DNA from 2 places in the Lactobacillus kullabergensis genome. Region 1 is predicted to be linked to the other one. Evidence: riboswitches for the same ligand, from Rfam matches in the RefSeq annotation. Region 1 holds a riboswitch; the other holds the start of a gene.
The links. Region 1 has a riboswitch for lysine ahead of DKL58_RS00785 (ABC transporter substrate-binding protein/permease). Riboswitches for the same ligand answer to the same signal wherever they lie in the genome.

Region 1 (10,499 bases):
TCTTGCCTTTTAGTTTACCGGTTTTAGTATAGATTGCAGATCTGTGATTCAAAACCAGCTTACCGGTCTTAGAGCTTTTGCCGTTAACGTTATTGACATCACCGTCATTAATATATTCTCCTTGACCAATTTTATAGTATTTTTGCCCATTAATCATTATTGTGCCGTAATAATCTAAGGAGTCGATATCAAAAGAAGAAACATAACAGAATCCATTCACATCTGCTTCAATTTTAGATAGATCTCCGTTTTTTCTTGCTTTAAGTCTTTGACCATATTGATTATATACGGGTGCGTCATTGACTAAGGTAATTCTGTTTTTAGCTAGTTTTTGTGTTTTTGGCGCAGCTTGCACTGTTTGAATATGATTTAGACTTGGCAGCAGCGGACTAATTGTTAATACGGCTGCGGCTATGCCAAGACCAAATTTCTTGAAAAATTTCATATTTTTACCTCATTATGTGTGACTTTGTACCCAATATAATTATAACTTAAACTAGTTAATAAATTTATCTCAAACAAGCGTTCGATTATTTTTGCTGGCGGACAAATGCTTGTATAATTAGGGTAGTAAGTGTTAAGAAGTAAATAAAGAAGATGTAATGATGAAGCAAGAATCATTATTTGCAAACAGTGGGCAAAATGAACCATTGGCTAACCGCGTACGTCCCCAAAATCTAGATCAGTTTGTAGGACAAGAACAGCTGCTGGGACCGGGGAAAATATTGCGGGAAATCATTGATAATGACCAGGTTTCCTCAATGATTTTTTGGGGACCACCGGGAGTCGGTAAAACGACTTTGGCTGAAATAATTGCCCGGCAGAGTCAAGCGAGCTTTTTTAATTTTAGTGCGGTTGACAGCAGCATTACTAAAATTCGCAAAATTATGAAGCAGGCTGAAGCAGAACACGAAGTGGGGCAAAAAACGCTGGTATTTGTAGATGAAATCCATCGCTTTAATAAAGCACAACAAGATGCTTTTTTACCCTATGTTGAACGTGGCAGCATCACGTTAATTGGCGCCACGACCGAAAATCCTTCCTTTGAAGTTAACTCGGCGCTGCTTTCACGCTGCAAGGTTTTTGTCTTAAAACCGCTTGAAGTCAAAGATATTATCAAGTTATTGCAAAATGCTTTGCGCAACCCTAACGGTTTTGGCAAGTTAACCGTCAAAATCAGTGAGCAGGAGATTAAAGCCATTGCAAAATTTGCCAACGGTGACGCCAGAACAGCTTTAAACACGCTGGAGATGGCAGTTTTAAACGGTCATAAAACTGGCAATACGATTGCTGTGACTATGGATAGTCTGGGACAATTAATCACGCAAAAGTCAGTCTTGTATGATAAAGACGGGGAAGAACACTACAATATTATTTCTGCTTTACATAAATCAATGCGTAACAGCGATGTAGATGCAGCAATCTATTGGTTGTCGCGGATGCTTGAAGGGGGAGAAGATCCGCTTTATATTGCACGCAGACTAGTACGCTTTGCCAGTGAAGACATTGGCTTGGCTGATACTAATGCACTAAATGTGGCGGTCAACGTCTTTCAGGCTTGTCAATTTATAGGGATGCCGGAATGTGATGTGCATTTGACAGAAGCTGTGATTTATCTGTCGCTTGCTCCGAAATCAAACGCAGTTTATAAAGCTAGATTAGCCGCTGAAGAAGATGTTAAGAAGACTATTGATGAACCAGTACCTTTGCAAATTCGCAATGCCCCGACTAAGTTAATGAAAAATTTGGGCTATGGTAAAGGTTACCAGCTCGCACATTATGCTAAAGACAAGTTAACGACAATGAAAACTATGCCACCGAGTTTAGAGGGACATGAATATTATTTGCCAACCTCGCAGGGTCATGAAGACCGCTTTAAAAAGAGATTGGAGCAGATTAAAGAATGGCACAGAGAACACGATGATTAGCGCGCAGCTTTTAAAGTCTAACCTCATTAGTTTTAATTACCGGGACACTGCTATTTGAGCATTAACTAAAAAGCGGGCAAATCACAATTTAAGTGGTTTGCCTGTTTTCGTGCTCTTTCTTTTTTGTGGCGATATTTATTTAAACTAATTATTTAACGAAAAGCATGTTGCCTGAAGCCCACATAATGTAAAAAAATAGAATAACACTAATTATTAGAGCTAATAGCCAACCTAAAACCAAACTTATAATAAAGGTAATATGTTTGTGTTGAAAAAATGTTGTCAATACTTCCGCCAAAGCTGATAGTAGAAGACCTAAGGCGCCAACGCTTAAATCAACAGATTTGAAAAACGGTAAGATTAAAACCAATAAGAATGCGCCTAATACAATAAACCATAAATATTTATAGCCATGATCTATTAGCAGTTGTTCTTTCATCGTAGTCTGGTTTTTGAACATTATTAATAGCTCCAATCATGATATTGCCAAGATTTATTATGCACAAAGCAATATTAAATTTTTCACAGATACCAACTTTTCTATGTCTCTCTGAATTTTTTTTCAGATAAAAAAGCAGTTTTAATTTAACTTAAAATTTCAGTTATACCTATGATAATAATAACTTATAGGTTAGTACATAACTATTAAGATGTAAAGCGAGTAATTAAAAATAAATTAAATTTATTGCCAAATATTATAAGAATAAGCGCAGTACTTATTATTTTTTATGATTTAATCGTAATTACTGATTATACTGTTGATTAAAATTATATTTCATTTATAATTATATAATAATTAAAATAATTTAAAAAAGAAAGATTATAGGAAATGAGATGAAAATGAAATTAGCAAGAGCTGGTTTACTATTGTTGTGTCCATTTGGAATGGCGCTTTTTTTCTCCGATAAGCCGAATTTTAACTTAATATGGTCAATTAGTGCGTTCATCATGACAATAATTGCTACAGCTTGGTTTGAAGTAAAAGAAGATACATTTATTGACCAAGTCGAAAATGATTTAATTTACTGTTTGGCATTACAAGGCGTACCTATTAGTTTTGAAACTTTATATTTGTTGAATATGACAGATGAGAAAGAAGACCACCCGTTATTGATACTCTTGATTATTGTCTTAAATTTAATCTGTGTGTTCTTACTTGACTATTTAATCAATCGAGTTAAATTTTACAAAGTTGAAGATAAAAATGATTAGAATTTAACATGATTTGAGTACCAGGCTATTAAAATGCTTGGTACTTTTTTCTAGCGTAAAGTTCGTCAGACTTTTGATATATACTGTTTCCTCAGGTCGCTCTTCAGATAGCTTTTTCTTTAGTTTAGAGTAGACTCTTTTGATAAAAATTACTTCAGTCTTGTAAATATAATTTGCAATTTACAAAGCAGAGACATTAATAATATACTTAAATAAAGTAGCAGTGTATGCATAATAACAAGTGATTATATGAATATAGGCAAAAAATGAGTAGCACATCAGTAATAGAAAACGTCATAATTAACGGCACTAAACTTTATTTTTCAATTAGTTCAAAGCAAGGCCGGAGACCAATCATTTTATATTTGCACGGTGGACCGGGAGATGCCTGCATTCCTTTGACTAAAAAGTTTAATAGTGAACTAGAAGATCACTTTATCTTTGTCAATCTGGAACAAAGAGGCAGCGGTCTGTCGTATTACAAATTCTCACCTGAAGAAAACTTATCTATTAATACCATGGTGGAAGATATTCATCAGTTTGTGCTTTATTTATTAAAACGGTTAAAACAAGATAAATTGATTATCATGGGTCATTCTTGGGGTACGGTTTTAGGACTCTATTTTATTCAAATGTATCCAGACCTGGTTACGCAATATATCGGAATTGGTCAAGTAGTTAATATGAAAAGGAATATTGACTTACAAAAAGCTTTTTTACGAACAAAAATGAAAAATACTGCCAAACTTGATCAACTTAATTTTGTACACGAACCAACTAAAGCCAGCCTGAAATTAACTAAAATGATTGTGGCTTATGGCGGCTCAATCTATGGCGCTAAAAACTACCGTAAATTAATTTGGCCGTTTATATCGGCTAAAGATTATTCTTTTAAAGACTTAATTCATCGTTTGCAGGGCTCGAAGCAGTCAATTCAATATTTCTGGGAAGAACTGATGGACGTTAATTTTGAAAATATCGTGCATTTTGCCATTCCCATTACTTTCTGTGAGGGCAGGCATGACCACCATGTGTCCTCGCAGTTAACTGCAGAATATGCTGCTAAAATTACTAGTCCGTGCAAATTGATTTGGTTTGACCATTCTGGTCATTTCCCGCAGTGGGAGGAGCCAACTAAATTTAATCAGGAAATTATTATGCTTTTAGATTCACAAGCAAACTAAAAACTGGCAATTCACATTATTAACAAGGTGAGTTTACCAGTTTTTTTGTTTAATTAGACTTTATTAGTTATTCTGAAAATTACTTAAAAACTTCGCGGTTTTTTCATTTTGCGGGTGATTGAATAATTGATCAGGTTTACCTTGTTCAGTAATTATTCCATCGCTAATGAAAAACATTTGATCAGAAATTTCTTTAGCAAATGCCATTTCGTGCGTTACGATAATCATCGTTAAACCTGTAGTGGCCAGGTTCTTCATAACGCTTAAAACTTCACCGACCATTTCTGGATCCAAAGCACTAGTAGGCTCATCAAATAACAGAATTTCAGGATCCATGCAGATAGCGCGGGCAATCGCAACCCGTTGTTGTTGTCCACCTGAAAGTTGGCTGGGACGAGCATTAACGTATTGCTCCATACCTACTTTTTTCAGATTAGCAAGTGCAATTTTACGCGCCTCGTCTTTTGACCGTTTCAATACTAATTCTTGACCTATCATACAATTAGCTAAAACGTTCTTATTTTCAAACAAGTCAAATTGTTGGAAAACCATGCCGACTTTGGCACGATAAATATTGCGATTGTAGTTTGGTGCCAAAACATTTTCACCATGAAAATCAACTTCACCAGCAGTAGGTTCTTCAAGCAGGTTGATACAGCGCAAAGTAGTTGATTTACCGCCACCTGAAGGACCGATAATGGTGGCAATTTCACCTTTATTAATGTCAAAAGAGATATCTTTTAACACTTGGTGTTCACCAAATGTTTTCTTGATGTGCTTTAAACTTAAAATAGTTTCGTTTGATTCAGTCATTAGTTCTTAGCCTCCATGTCTTTTGGTGTGCCAACTTGAACTTGGTTTGCCATTAAGTTGTAATTCTTGCTTCCTTGGAGGTGTTTTTCAATTAAATTGAAAATTCTCGTAATGGTAAAGGTCAAGATGAGGTAGATAGCAGAAATTGTCAAATAAGTTGGGAAGAACTTAAATGTCTGACTCGCAATCGTTGAACCGACGAAGAACAACTCGGATACTGAGATGATACTCAAAACTGAGGTATCTTTGATGTTAACAATAAATTCGTTAGTAATTGAAGGCAAGCAGTTCTTGATTGCCTGTGGCAAAATAATATGCCACATTCTTTGATTATGAGTCATTCCCAACGCGCTGGCTGCTTCAAATTGACCTTCGGGTGTAGAAATAATTCCTCCCCGAATAATTTCGGCTAAATATGCTCCAGTGTTAATGGAAACAATGATTAGTGCGGCGACCGTTCTGTCAATGTTCAGGTGCCAGAATTGGGCAATACCATAGTAAATAACAGCAGCTTGAACCATCATTGGCGTACCCCGGAAAATTTCAATATAAACTGAAAGCAACCAGTTGACAAACTTGAGCAGCCATCTTTTACCACCGGTTGTTGGTGTAGGAATAGTTCTCACAATACCAACGGCCAATCCAATAAAGAAGCCTGCTATGGTACCTACAGAAGCCAGAAGAAGCGTCATGCCGATACCATTTAAGATCATGCCGCCATATTGGCGCCACATAGATACTAACCAAGGTTCTGACTTAGCCTTTTTACCTTTTTTATCATTATCAGTTTTAGGCTGCTGCTTAACAGCTTCAGTCATTAACCTAACCCTTTTTGCTTGAGGAATAGCAGCTAAAATTTGGTTGACACTCTTGAGCAGCGCCTTGTTAGGTTTGGCAATTCCGATTGAGGTAACAGATTCTTCCTTAGTAGCGTGAAAACCAGCCATTTTGCTGACAGGAATTGACTTAATGTCAGGGTCAACCATCTTAAAGGAAGTTGATTCAGTGTCTTCGGCAACATAGCCGTCAATGGTACCTGAAATTAAACTTTGCCGCATTGCCGCAAAATCACGCATAGCCGGTTGTCTCTTAGCACCTTTTAACTGCTTGATTAAATCATAGTGGAAAGTACCTTGCTGCGCTGTTAATTTGGCACCCTTAAAGTCGGTCAGCTTTTTAGCGTTGGCATATCTGCTGTTAATCTTGGTAATTACCACAAAAGTACTGTTTCTATATGGCTTAGAGAAATTAATGGCCTTTTCACGTTCAGCTGTTGGGCTCATCCCAGCGATAATCAAATCAGCTTTGCCACTGGTCAAAGCGGGGAGTAAACCATCCCATTCGGTCTTAACAACTTCTACTTTTCTATGTAATTTTTGACCAATAATTTTGGCAATTTTAACGTCATAGCCATTGGCGTATTCTTTCGACCCTTCAATTGGCACAGCACCATTGGCATTATTAGTCTGTGTCCAATTGTACGGCTGATAATTAGCTTCCATGGCGACTTTTAGCGTACCATCGTCCTTTTTGGCGTTAACTTCATTTAGACTAAAATTAGCCCCAATGCCCAAACAAGTGAATAAGGCAACTAAGGTAGCCAACCACTTAAATCTTGACTTCATTTTGAAAACCTCCACAAAATATGTTTCAAATAAAGCCAATACAATAAAAGCGTAAATAAAAACCTCGCTGTTACACAAAACAACGAGGTTATAATCTATTTTTTAAACAAATCATATAGCGCTCCCCGGGGACTAACCGGGACAGTCTGCAAAATATTCTCTTGCAGCCCAACAAGAAGATTGAAACGAACAACATTCTTGTTTCGGCGGTAATTCTTACGCTAATCTTCAAAGTGTTCGCTCACTCAGATTAGTTTCGTAACGACCGCGACCTCTATTGCATTGGAAATTATTTAACTTAGAAAAATAATAGGCTATTAAGAGTAACTTGTCAATAATTTTATTTAAAAAATATTTTATAATTATCTCATTTATTATCTTTTACTATTTTAAAAGGGCACGGTGATCCTGCTCTCACTGCCAGCCATTATCCTTTTGATAAGCACTTTTTTTCATTCTGGAAACATAGGGATTACCTGCTGTATAATAACGTAATTTTTTATTGGCCCATTCTAATTCGGATTGACTCACGCCAATTCTGGCACTGGTTTTAATTTCCTTAGCCCACTTTTTATGATTATCATCTAAATCAATTTTAAATGGAGAGTCAGATAAGAGGTGTAAATTCCACTTTTTACTGTGAATACCAAAAGCCTGCATCATTTTCGCAGGACCATTAGTTAAAAGCACCCCATTTTTGCCGGCACGATTTTTAATCATCTGCTCTATGCCCCAGACTGGTTCGATGGCTCTAATTAAAACTCCTTGCGGCTCATTATATTCTTGTGTTGCGACATCGAAAAAGAAATACTGTCTTTGGGCGTAAATGTAGATAGTTCCACCTTTACGATAAAGGCCCTCATTAGCCGGGCTGCGATGACCGCCATAAGAATGTGCTGCCCGGTCTTTAACGCCTAAGTAAGCTTCAGCCTCTACAATATAGCCACCCATTATATTCTGGCCATCATTATATGTTAATGGTCTGCCAATCAAATCTTTAGTAATGGCAGCAGTTGATTTATTAGAGAAATAAGTTGAATAATTCATTTTTTCTTCCGTGTAGTAAACTTAAACTAAAAGGAGATATTACAATGACAAAGATAAAATTAGTACGCATTTACGAACATGAGCAGCCTGCTGGCTACCGCATTTTAGTTGATCGTCTGTGGCCACGAGGCAAAAGCAAAAAAGATGCTAATTTGGATGAGTGGGTCAAAGAAATTGGTCCCAGCACCGAATTGCGTAAGTGGTTCAATCACGATGATACTAAATATCCTGAGTTTAGGCAAAAGTACGTTGCTGAATTAGAACACAATCCTGTGACTGCCAATTTTGTCGCTCAGGTTAAAGCTGAGCTTGCAAAACAAGATGTCCTTTTTCTTTATGGTGCAAAGAATAAAGAGCACAACCAGGCAGTTGTGCTCAAAGAATACGTTGAACAAAGATTATAGTTTCCGTCTTTTCTTTTTTGCTCGTATAAAATGAAAAGCAATAGTTAAGAGAAGAATACCGAACACAATAAAGGCAAAAGTTGTATTAGGCAGTTCGTAATGTAGCGGTGGTAAAGACAATAAAAGTTTAAGAGCAATGATAGCAATTAAAACGTAAGCCATCGGTTGCAGTTCAGGAATAATGTCCATCAATTTGATTATGATTTCGGCAACACCGCGCATACATAAGATACCAATCATGCCACCAATTAATACTACTACCGGATTATTGGAAACCGCTAGGGCAGCTAAAACTGAATCAATTGAAAATACGATATCCATTGCTTCAATTGAAATAACGGTCCGCCAGAAAAGCGACAAAAAATGTTTGCCCTTTTTGGAAGCATGGTTGGGACTTTTTTCAGTTGTAATTTTTGTGTTGACTGCTCTTTTTTGGGGATGCTTTTGCTCGTAAAAAAACTTGAACGATAAATAGAAAAGATAGAGACTTCCTGCTAATTTAATTTCCCAAAAATTGATCAGATAAGTACCAATGCCAATCACAATGAAGCGAAAAATGTATGCGCCCCAAAGACCATAGAATAATGACTTTTCCTGTTGTTTCTTGTCAGGCAAAATCTTGGTTTGAGCTGCCAAAACAACTGCATTATCAACAGAAAGCAAGCATTCCATTAGAATCAGGGTTAAGATGACGAGCCAATCTTTGCCACTGGTCAGTACGTGAATCCAATTACTTCCACTGAAAAAGGGAGCATACATTTTAAAAATTGCCATTTAATTAAAAGCTCTTTTCTAGTCCAGATTTATTTTTGATTACTGTGTCGTATTTTAGCACAAGTGATTTATAGCATCCGGGTAAAAAAGTAATTCTGCTGGTTTAAAGGGCTTTCTTTTTAAAAACTAGTTAAAGCTGTTTAAAAACATTTAGTGCATCCGCAATAATAGAGGAAATGCCTTCTGCCGGGATGGCAGTTTTATTAATTGCCCAAACTTTCGCTCCAGCTTGCCTGTAAGATAAAAGCTGAGCAAAAGGATATACCACAAAACTGGTGCCTGAAATAATTACGAGGTCAGAATTTTGCATTGCATTGACAGATTTGGCTAAACTGTCTCCGTTAATGGCTTCACCATATAAAACAATTCCTGGTCTGATAATGCCACCACAATTTTCATGACGGTAAGATTTAGCATATTCAGCGTATGAAACTGGTTTATGGCACTTAGTGCAGTAAATATTATAAAGACAGCCATGAAATTCGGTCACGTGTTTATTGCCGGCTTTGGTATCCAAGCCATCAACATTTTGTGTAATTAGATCGCCTTTTTCGTTGCAAATCTCGGCAATTTTCTGGTGTATTTCATTTGGCTTGGCTTCAGGGAAATACATATTATCCATCACAAATTTGTAGAAGAATTCTGGTCGCTGATAAAGTGTTTCCTCACTTAAAATCGTTTCCGGACTTTCAGAGACGCCATCATAAATACCGTTTTTAGAGCGATAATCAGGAATACCAGAATGAGTTGAAACTCCGGCACCAGTCAGAAAAGTAATGTGGCGTGCCTGATCAATATCATTTTTTAACTCAGCTATTTCATTTGCATCAATCATAATTTTGCCTTTCTTAAAACTAATTCTGCTACTGCTAGTTTACTACAAGATTTTGTCTAACATATAGGGTTATTGCAATAAAAAACCATGCAGTTTCTTTTTAACTGTATGGTTTTCTTCATTTATTATAGAATTTGAATGTCATGTTCTTTGCATTTAGTAATCATATCGTGAGGCCAGACACTGGCTTGAACTTCACCGATATGAGCTTTGCCAAGCAAAAGCATACATAAGCGAGATTGACCAATTCCACCACCAATGGTATAAGGTAATTCTCCATCAAGCAACATGCGGTGAAATTCCAGTTTTTCACGATCAAGGCAATCAGCCTTCTTCAGTTGTTCGTGCAGGCTTTCAGGACTAACGCGAATCCCCATCGAAGAAATTTCGATTTTTTGCTTTAACGGTTCATACCAGAAAATCAGGTCACCGTTTAATTCCCAGTCATCATAATCGGGTGCACGACCATCGTGTGGCTTGCCGCTTCTCTTCAGTTTATCGCCGACTTTCATTATAAAGACAGCCTTTTCTTCAGCAGTTATTTTGTTTTCTCTTTCTTCAGGGCTGATGTCCGGCCAGCGATCTTCTAATTCTTGTGTAGTAATAAAGTAAAGTTTTTCTGGCAAACGATAAGTAGAAGCAGGATAGCGGAAAGCACAGCCAGCTTCAATTTCTTT
Region 2 (10,499 bases), 270 kb from region 1:
TTATTAAAGGGCGTAATTATCGCAGTCATTAAATCTGCCTTGTCAAAATTAGTCATGCTTTCTCTCCTTTTGAGTTACATATGACTCAATAAAAAACCTACCATTGCTTTAATTCCTATTACTATTGCATCTTCGTGTGGGTTAAATGTTGCAGAATGGAGTTGAGAATTATCGTTCACGCCCAGCCAGAACATGGTACCGGGAATTTGTGCCAGCAAGTAGCCAAAGTCTTCTCCTGTCATAGCCGGCTGCATCTCTTGGTAATCAATTTGAGGATTTTCCTTCATATAATTAATGAATTCTGCTGTAATTTGCGGATCATTTTCAACTGGCCAATAACCACCCTGATTAAGCTGCAAATCAACCTTAGCATTAAAACTTTGCGCTATTCCCTGAGTCACATCCCGCAGTCGTTGATCGATTCTTTCAATCATTTTTTGGGTTAGTCCGCGAATAGTTCCTTCAAGATGAGCATGGCCGACAATCGCATTTCTAACTGTTCCAGCCCTGATCTTTCCTATTGTAATAACTCCGCTTGCAATGGGATCAATACTGCGAGATATAATTGTCTGAATTTGTTCTATTAAAGCAGCTGCAGCTACTACCATATCATTAGCTTGTTGCGGATATGCGGCATGCCCATCCTTACCGTACAAATCAATATTGATTTCAGTTGTTCCCGCAAATAATGTTCCTAAACGGCAGCCAATTGTGCCAGTAGGCAAATCAGGAGTAACGTGCAAGGCAAAGAATTCGTCGGGGCGCCATTTACCAGAGAAAATTCCAGCTTCATAGGCTTTTTTGCCGCCACTTTCACTTTCTTCAGCCGGCTGGAAAAAGAAAAGTAAATTATCCAGGGGTTGGTGATCACAAAAATAAGCCAAAATTCCTAGAGCCACCGTCATATGGATATCGTGACCACAGGCATGCATTTGACCTTGAGTTTGAGAAGCAAATGGCAAAGCCGTTTTTTCTTCGATCGGTAAGCCATCAATATCTGCACGATAACCGATTGTTTTTTGCGGTTTGCTTCCCTTAACCCTGACCAATATTGCTGTGGGCAGCTCAGGGCATGTGCGAACTTCAATATATTTTTGAGTAAAATTGCCAATAATCTGTAATAAATATTTTTGTGTTTGGTGTTCATGCAAGGCTAATTCAGGGATTTGATGTAAATCGCGGCGGATTTTAACAAGTTGCTCAGAAGTTAACATTAATTCACAGCTTTCTTAATCCCTGTTCAATTCCTGTCTTAGAGGCAGTTTTTTGATCACGCATTTTAACAACTTTTGCCGGCACTCCGGCAACGACGCTGTTCGCAGGCACATCTTTTGTTACTACCGCCCCGGCGGCTACTACCGCATGGTCGCCAACTTGGACTCCTTCTAAAACCACGGCATTAGCACCAATCAAAACGTTTTTGCCAATTTTCACAGGTTGTGCTGAAGCCGGTTCGACAACTCCGGCAATTACGGCACCCGCTCCTACATGGCTGTTAGCACCAATGATTGCTCTACCGCCCAAAACAGCATTCATATCAATCATGGCATTTTCACCAATTTCCGCACCAATATTAATGACTGCACCCATCATGATTACAGCATTTTTCCCTATCTCAACGTTTTCACGGATAAGCGCACCCGGTTCAATTCTGGCGGAAATATTTTTTAAATCCAATAATGGAATGGCAGAATTACGACTGACATTTTCCACTTGATAATATGTTATCTTCTTGGCGTTTTTTTCTAAAAAAGGTTCCAAGACTTGCCAATCTCCAAAAACGACACCGGTGTGAGTTTCATTAAAAATTTTGCAATCTTCAGGCCAGTCCAATTTAGCCATTTCACCTTTGACATATACTTTAACTGGTGTTTTTTTGGTTGAATTAGCAATGAAATCAATGATTTCAGCAGCCGACATTTTTTTCATATTTATTAATTATCCTTTCGTTTGATAAAAGCGATCATGGCTAATTAGATCCGCATAAGTTTCACGTGTAACTACTACTTGTGCTTGACCATTTTCTGCAAATACAACGGCTGGCCGTGGAACACGGTTGTAATTTGAAGCCATACTATAGCCATAAGCTCCAGTTGCCAGAACTGCAATTACATCACCTGGTTTACTTTGAGGCAGTGCCAGTTCGTTAATAAGAATATCGCCTGATTCACAATAGCGCCCTGCCAGTCTGACAGTTTCTTCAGGCTCTGCATGAGGATTTTCTGCTAATAATGCCTCATATTGTGCTTGATAAAGTGCCGGTCTGATATTATCTCCCATACCACCATCTACTGTAACGTAAGGCAATAGTCCCGGTACTTCTTTGCGTGCACCAACTGTATATAAGCTATAACCAGCCTCTCCTACAATTGAACGACCCGGTTCTATCCAGATAGCCGGCATTTTTAAGTGACTTTCTTGTATGCATTTTTTAACTGTCTGCACTATTTGACTGATAAAAGTTTGCGCAGTCAAAACTTTGTCCTGCTTGGTATATCTAATGCCAAACCCGCCACCTAAATTTAAGACTTGAGGCTGGTAATCATATTTTTGTTTCCAGTTATTGACCAGTTGCATAAGTTTTTCAACTTCCAGCTTAAAACCCGCTGTTGCCAAAATTTGTGAACCGATATGTGCATGCAAGCCAATCAAGTCCATCTGTTTATTAGCTTTTACCTCTAAAAATGCCTGCTCGGCTTGGCCTGATCTAATATCAAAACCAAATTTACTGTCCTCTTGACCAGTTTGATCATACTCGTGAGTATGTGCTGAGACCCCTGGAGTTAGCCTCAGCATTACTTGCACTTGAGCATTTGTTTTTTGCAAAATTTGCGTCAGCAACTTAATTTCATAAAAATTATCTAAAACAATGACACCGACATGGTTTTGCACAGCCATTAATAACTCATCTGCTGTCTTATTATTACCATGAAAACTGATTTTTTCTGCCGGAAATCCTGCTTTTAAGGCTGTATACAATTCGCCGCCAGAAACAACATCAACATGTCCGCCAAGTTCATTAATTACCTGATAAATCGCAATTGTAGCAAAAGCCTTACTGGCATAACTAATTGCATAATTTACACTTTCTTCTGCGAATGCCTTTTGGAAAGCCTGAAATTGCTGTTTGATTTTTTGTACGTCATAAACAACTAATGGAGTACCAAATTCTTTTGCCAATTTCAATGCATCTACTCCACCAATTGCCAAGTGACCTTGAGCGTTAGTCTGGTAATAATCATTAGCAGCCATTTAAGTCTCTCCCTTTTGTTAAATAAAAAAGGCTCTTTTGTTGTGCCTAACAAAAGAGACCTTCAAGTTATTATCTGGTATCAATTTTGTCGATAGCGCTCCGCGAATATAAAATTGCGACAGTCCGTAACCTGTTAGATTACGTCCCAGCTAATTAATTACCGCAATAACTAACGCTTCGGCAACCGCCCCTTTGACTGGCTTCTTAGTTTTTGCAGAAACTCCACCAGCTACTTTTGTTGGTTGCAACCTCTTCGATTTATTAAAATATTATTATTAATTAATATGATTGTCAACCATTTTTGCTGGTAAATATTTTTTGATTTTCAAATCCGCAAAATTATTTTTTACAATTGATTTTTTTAAAGTTATAACAAATGCTATTAATACCGGCATTTATCGAGAGTATTTTTACCAAAGTTTTCTTAAGAAAAATAATAGCGTTATTAATTAGCAACTTTCTTTTTCGGTTGAAGATTAAAATTTTAATGTTAAAATCCAATACTAATTACTTAAATTAAATTTAATTGTGAAAGGTATTAACATGAAAATTGTAAAATTTGGTGGTAGTTCTCTAGCGGACGGTGAACAATTTCAAAAAGTTTTAAAAATTATTAATGCTGATCCGGCTCGTAAAATCGTAGTTACGTCAGCGCCAGGAAAAAGATATAAAAATGACACTAAAGTAACAGATTTATTAATAAAATATGCCCGGGAAACAATTAATAAACAAAATTATAGTGAAACTGTTTCAAAAATTTGGTCAAGGTATCATGACATTGCCGCTTATTTTAAAATACCCGAACAATTATTAAAGCCTCTATTGCAGGAATTATATAATCTGCCTCAAGTTTCTTATCCAAGTAAAGATTTTTTAATGGCAGGCTTTAAAGCGCATGGGGAAAAACTAAATGCACAGCTTCTGACTTTAATTTTGCAAAGTCTACATATACCGGCTCGTTTCTTAGACCCAAAGGAATCTGGCTTTATAGTGACTGATAATCCCAGTGACACCGAGGTTTTGCCGGAAACCTACAGCAATTTGCAAAAATGGGCTCAAACTTCAGACTTATTAATTGTTCCCGGCTTTTACGGTATTACTCAAGACGGTTTAATTGCTACTTTTTCTCGTGGTGGTTCTGATATTACCGGAGCAATTTGGGCACGGGGACTTGACGCTGACCTTTATGAAAATTTCACTGATGTCGATGCTATTTACGCTGCTGATCCTAGAATAATTGCTCATCCCCATGCCGTTAAGATTATGACCTACCGCGAGTTACGGGAACTGTCATATGCAGGCTTTTCAGTTTTTCACGATGAAGCGATTATTCCTGCAATTGAAGGGCAAATACCAATTAATGTCAAAAATACCAATCATCCAGATTTGCCGGGGACAATGATCGTACCTGAAAATAATTTTCAGCCTCAAAGTACAATTACAGGAGTAGCTAGTTCTGGTCATTTTGCCGCATTATATTTACATAAATACTTGCTAAATAAACAGGTCGGTTTTACTCTTAAATTACTACAAATTTTTTATAAATTTAATATATCTTATGAACACATGCCTTCAGGAATTGACGATTTAACTGTGATTTTTGACAAACGCCAATTTAATGAACAAATCCGCCAGCAAATGTGTCTTGAAATTCAACAGGCACTTAATCCTGATCAATTAGAGTGGATTGATGACTATGCCATTATCATGGTTGTAGGAGAAGGAATGAAAAACAAAATTGGGGTAATGAAGAATATCACGCTGCCTTTGGCACAAAAGCATATTGCAATTCATATGATTAACCAAGGTGCTTCAAGGATCTCAATTATGCTGGGTACTAAAAAAGCAGACGCAGCAGCTGCCGTTAAAGAAATCTATCATAAGTTTTTTAATTAATTTAAGGAGCAATTTTTATGGTACAACTACAAAAAGTTCACGGTTCACAGAATACGTTTTTTCTACTAGATCAAACCCAATTGCAAAACCCTTTAACTAAAAATGAATTAGTTAATTTGGCCCAACAAATAACTAACTCCGCCACAGGATTATTAAACGGAGCTGATGGCTTGTTAGTAGTCAGCAATTCGCAGCACTCACAAGCCATAGGCAAAATGCAGGTCATTAATGCTGACGGTTCTTTTGCTTCCATGTGTGGCAATGGCTTACGGACTGTGGGCCGTTATCTAGCGCAAAAATTTCACAAGCAATCTTTCAAAGTCGAAACAATGCAAAGCGATTTGCGTGTCAGTTGTCAGCCGGACTGGGCTCAAAACGTTAAAGCAGTTAGTGTCGAAATCAGCCCGGTCAGTTTTGCAGCTGCAGATCTTCCTTTTACTAACTTAGATTGCTCTGAGCTATTAAACCAAGCAGTACCTGAATTTGCACCCAAGTTAACTTTTTCAGCAGTTGCTGTTCCCAATCCTCATTTGATTAGTTTAGTTTCAGATGATGTTTTAAAAAGTGACTTGTTAGCAAATTTAGGAACAAAATTAAATCAGAAAAATCCTTATTTTCCAGATGGAGTAAATGTCAGTTTTGCTCAAGTTTTGTCTTCTGGCCACCTTTTCGTTCGCACTTTTGAGCGCGGTGTTGGTTTTACCAACGCTTGTGGTACTGGCATGTCTGCAGCAAGCTTAATTTACGCTTTGACCAACAAGTCACAGGATCTGTTTGATAAATTGCTGACTGTTTCAAATCCCGGAGGATTTGTCCAAACAAAGGTACATCGCACCGCCAATAGCTATTGGATCGAATTAATTGGAAATGCGACAGTTACACATTACATTGACGTTGCAGAAAGTACCTTGCACCAGAAGCAGCCTGATTTTAATAATTTTAAGATTACCACTACTTCAGAGAATGAAGCATATCAGAATTTTATTGCTGTGAATAATAACTAAAGTAGCTGATATTTTAAAAACCAAACTTAAACAAGTTTGGTTTTTTATGACTTATATTTATAGTTAATTTGTCATAATTTTAATTAATATATTAATATTTTATTATGATTTTTTACCAAAATCAGCAGCACACAGACAACTTTTGAAAGCATATTACAGACCCAATTTTTTAAGTTGGGTTTTTTCTTTAAAGAATAATATCTAGATATCAGATTTGATACTTTGCCTTAAATTTGCCATTATTTTTGGAATCAACGGATCTCTTTCTCTTAGAGATGAATACGCTAATCCATATGAAAAATCATCATAGTAATTTAGTTGCCGGTAACTTATACCTTTTTGAGCAGGATTAATGGCAAAATTAGGAATAATCGCTACTACTCTTTCCGCAGCCAGAACGTAGTTGTACATTAAAAAGTAATTATCAACTGCCTTAACATTCTTCTTATCGAGTTTTTGATATAGAAGTTGGTTAAGCTTAAAAAGGCTAGGATAAGTTTGATCTGTGAATAAAACTAATACTCTATAATTTTTAAGTTCAGCTAAATTTACTGTTTTTTTAAATCGCAGATTGTTATCAGAATTAAACATCAGCAAAAACTTTCCAGCAAGTAATTGGTCAAATCTTATTCCTACAGCATTATTAACAAGGTCACTGGAAACCAGTGCCATATCAATCTTATTATTAGCAATTTGAGAAACATAGTTTCCTAAATAATTAACAATAAAATTAAAACTTGTTGGTTCAAACCCCTTTAAAAAATCTGGTAGAAAGATACTTTCAAAAGGCGAATAGTCCAACCCAATTTTGATATCACGGAAAGACTTTTCCTGATGAATATTTTTAATATTAGCAATTGCGGCATCCTTTTCCTTAAGAATATTGAGGGCCACATTGTAAAAATAGATACCATCAGTTGTCAATGCAATTTGATGTGGATTACGAACAAGAAGTTGGGTTTTTAATTCTTTTTCCAAGTCATTAATATTTTTGGAAATTGCAGATTGCGAAAAATTAAGTTTGCGTGCTGCAACTGTGAAGCTTAAATTGTCACTGACAGTGATGAAACAACGAAGTTGGGTAAAATTCATTTTACTATTCCTTTTAGTGATAACCTATTCCAAATTATAAAACTCAGTACTATATCCCGCAGTCTATCATTAATTTTAAGAGTAAAAGAAAGGATATTTAAAATGTTGGATAATTATGATGTAGTCATTGTAGGCGGTGGTCTGTCTGGATTTGCTGCAGCAACTGAAGCGGCTGATAAAAACTTGAAAACCCTTCTTGTAGAAAAGGGTCATACTACTGGTGGAACAGGCAACTATGTTGAAGGGATTTTTGCAGTCCAGTCACAGATGCAAAAAGAAGCAGGAATCAGCATTAATCCTGAAAGCATTCTCCAAACCGAACTAGATTACTCTCATTATGAAGCTAATGGATTAATCTGGAAAAAGTATATTGAACAATCAGCTGAAAATGTCACTTGGCTGCAACAACATGGCGTAAAATTCATGGGTGTCGTTAATATGGGTACTGGTTTTGCCACATGGCATCTATTTGAAGGATATGGTGATAAAGCTATTCATAACGCCTTAGAACCCTATATCAAAAGTAAAGGTATTGAGATAAAAACTTTAACCCAAGCCACTGAAATAACTCAGACAGAAACAGGAGAATTTAGTCTTAAACTTGTTAATGTTAGCGATAAGTCTGAACAGACTGTTTTAGCTAAAAATATTGTTTTGGCTTCTGGAGGCTACTTAAATAATAAAGAACTAATGAAGCATGCTCATAAATATAATCCTCAAAAAATTGTTGCTGTCAATTCTGGTAAAAGTACAGGTGACGGTCTAAAATTGGCCTGGTCACTCGGTGCACGTAAATTTTTCACTGGAATGACAATGAATTTTGGTGGCCAAATTTATGATGAAACTAATCAAGTACCCGCTTACGAACTATCTGACTGGAACTTAGGCAGTGCTGTCTGTGATGAGCCAGTTTTATGGGTTAACGAAAATGGCGATCGTTTCGTTAATGAATATGCATGTGTAACAAATTGGGCCAATGAAGGGAATTCTATGTTACGTCAAGATCGTATTTTTGCGATTTTTGATCAAAAAACAATTGATGATTTTACTAATAAACAGTTTCCACTTGATTTGCATCCATTTTATGAATTACCTAACTATCCCAACTTGAAAAGAGAAATTAAAACTGCCCTAGACAAAAAACTCAGTTTTATAACTAAAAGTGAGACTATATCTGACTTAGCAGAAAAATTAAATACCCCTAACCTTCAAAGAAGTATTGCAAGATACAATCATTTTTCAGAAATTGGAAGTGATAATGATTTCGGTAAATCTGCAGAATATTTGCTACCTGTCAAAGAAGGCCCATTTTATGCTTTGGAAATGCAAGTTGGAGCCTTTACAACTGGCGATGGTCTAAAAGTTAACCTGAAAAACGAAGTTATTGATACCAACGGCAAAGCTATAAAGCACTTATATGCTATCGGAAGTGATGGCTCCGGCGTTATTTATGGTGATACATATGGAGTCGAAGTTAGCGGCACACACGCAGGATACTGTGTCTACTCTGCAAGAAATGCAATTGATGACATTACAAAATAAACAAGAAAGTACGTAATTTAACAAAAGAGGGATTGCTCAGTACGGTAGATTACTGAACAATCCCTTTTATTCTACTTATATTCTTACTTTGTGATAGCCCCAAAAGAGTACTAATAGCATTATTATTAACAAAATGATTCCTAAAATAAAAACCATGTTCCAGTTTAATGAAAGTTCATAAACTAGACTAACTGCTGGTACTGCAAAGGCTCCGACTAAATAAGTAATAGAATTAATACATGAATAACCTGCCGCAAAGTCTTTACCCAAAATGTCTTTTGCAAAGATCTGCTCTCCCGGCCCATAAATATCTGTCAAGATGTCTGCGCCAACGGCACTAACTAGGGCAAAAATTGGCTCGTGTTTAACTGTTGCCAGAATTAGAAGAGGAAATGTGCATAAACCCAAAAATAACCAAACTGGCAGAGACTTGGCTCCACCAAATTTTTCGGTAGTGATAGCAAACACTGGTGTAACTAGAATATCAATTCCGGTCATAATTGTTTCCATTAAACCTCCTATTGCTGCGCCAAAACCAACTTTAACCGCATAGGTAGGAAAAAGCTGATTCATGTTTGAAGCAAAAGTAATTGCAATGAAGAAAATCAACGTGAGTATAAATGGTTGTGAGAGCCAAAGCTTTTTCAGCTGCTTTGAATTATTTGCTGTTTTACTATTAGTGTTTCTTTTTAAACACTTATCAAAGCCATAAGGCTTTAAGCCTACATCCTGAGGCTTGGCTTTCATTATTAACGAGCAAGGTATTCCTATAATTAATGTCAACCAAGACAACATGAACATTGTTTGTCTCCAACCTGCAATAGAGATTAGATAAGTTAAAACTGGTGTCATAATCAGCAAATAAATGGTGGAAACAAATGAGCCCATCGTAAAAGCCAAATTTTTTCTACTAACAAACCAATTGTTGAGTACAATACCTTGAGCAACAGTTCCACAGGTCGCACTACATATACCAACAATAACGGCAAGAATATATAATTCCCAAACTTTAGTAATATGTGAGAAATACCAAATACTAATTGCACCTACAATTATTGCTGTCAAAGTTATTTTACTTAAACTGATTTTAGCAATTATTTTATTAATTAATGGCAGCATTGCCGCAATGGAAAAACTAATTAACGTATAATAAAGTGAAACAATTGACATTCTACTATTTAGCGAATGAACTAAAGGGTTTAGGAAAAGACTAAATAACAACGTGTAGGTATATTCCAGCAAACTCATCAGTAAGCCTGAAGCAATAATAATTATCCACGGGTATATTTTTTGTAATTTTGTTATTTTTGTCATTTTTCAACTAAACAATTATTGAACTTTTTAAAAGTTTAATTAATTATTACAAGCAGCTTGTTGCCCGGCTAGTCTGCCAAAAGTCTGAGCATGGCTGCAAGTTAAGCCAGGAACATGGTCTGGATATGAGCCCCAGAAAAAGCCGCCACTGGCATTACCAGCTGCGTACAAATGAGGAATCGCTTCGCCAGCTTTATTAAGTACTTGCATTTTAGTATTAACTCTCAAGCCATCAAGTGTTGCTAGCAACCTGCCGCCATAAACTGCTCCATAAAAGGCACCTTCTTTAATTGGTAAAAGTCTGAAATCTTCTTTACCAAACTGGGAATCTTTACCTTCTGCACACATTTTATTGTAATTATCCACGCTAGCTTTTAAATTTTCTACCGGAAGATTCA

Region 2: it holds a riboswitch for lysine, as region 1 does, so the genes downstream of both, lysA (diaminopimelate decarboxylase) here and DKL58_RS00785 (ABC transporter substrate-binding protein/permease) in region 1, are expected to answer to the same signal.

Annotation. Positions count from the first base shown of each region.
Region 1 is NZ_CP029477.1:160,765-171,263, forward strand. It holds gene DKL58_RS00755 (SLAP domain-containing protein) at 1-445, opposite strand, end outside; gene DKL58_RS00760 (replication-associated recombination protein A) at 606-1,928, shown strand; gene DKL58_RS00765 (hypothetical protein) at 2,077-2,388, opposite strand; gene DKL58_RS00770 (hypothetical protein) at 2,769-3,140, shown strand; gene DKL58_RS00775 (alpha/beta fold hydrolase) at 3,407-4,324, shown strand; gene DKL58_RS00780 (amino acid ABC transporter ATP-binding protein) at 4,388-5,137, opposite strand; gene DKL58_RS00785 (ABC transporter substrate-binding protein/permease) at 5,137-6,762, opposite strand; lysine riboswitch at 6,871-7,047, opposite strand; gene DKL58_RS00790 (DNA-3-methyladenine glycosylase) at 7,177-7,809, opposite strand; gene DKL58_RS00795 (DUF488 domain-containing protein) at 7,854-8,213, shown strand; gene DKL58_RS00800 (TerC family protein) at 8,208-8,987, opposite strand; gene DKL58_RS00805 (NAD-dependent protein deacylase) at 9,118-9,822, opposite strand; gene asnA (aspartate--ammonia ligase) at 9,948-10,499, opposite strand, start outside.
Region 2 is NZ_CP029477.1:1,911,419-1,921,917, forward strand. It holds gene dapA (4-hydroxy-tetrahydrodipicolinate synthase) at 1-56, opposite strand, end outside; gene DKL58_RS08995 (N-acetyldiaminopimelate deacetylase) at 75-1,214, opposite strand; gene dapD (2,3,4,5-tetrahydropyridine-2,6-dicarboxylate N-acetyltransferase) at 1,219-1,929, opposite strand; gene lysA (diaminopimelate decarboxylase) at 1,939-3,252, opposite strand; lysine riboswitch at 3,337-3,515, opposite strand; gene DKL58_RS09010 (aspartate kinase) at 3,797-5,149, shown strand; gene dapF (diaminopimelate epimerase) at 5,167-6,153, shown strand; gene DKL58_RS09020 (LysR family transcriptional regulator) at 6,355-7,245, opposite strand; gene DKL58_RS09025 (vinyl phenol reductase) at 7,348-8,787, shown strand; gene DKL58_RS09030 (MFS transporter) at 8,863-10,101, opposite strand; gene DKL58_RS09035 (FAD-dependent oxidoreductase) at 10,141-10,499, opposite strand, start outside.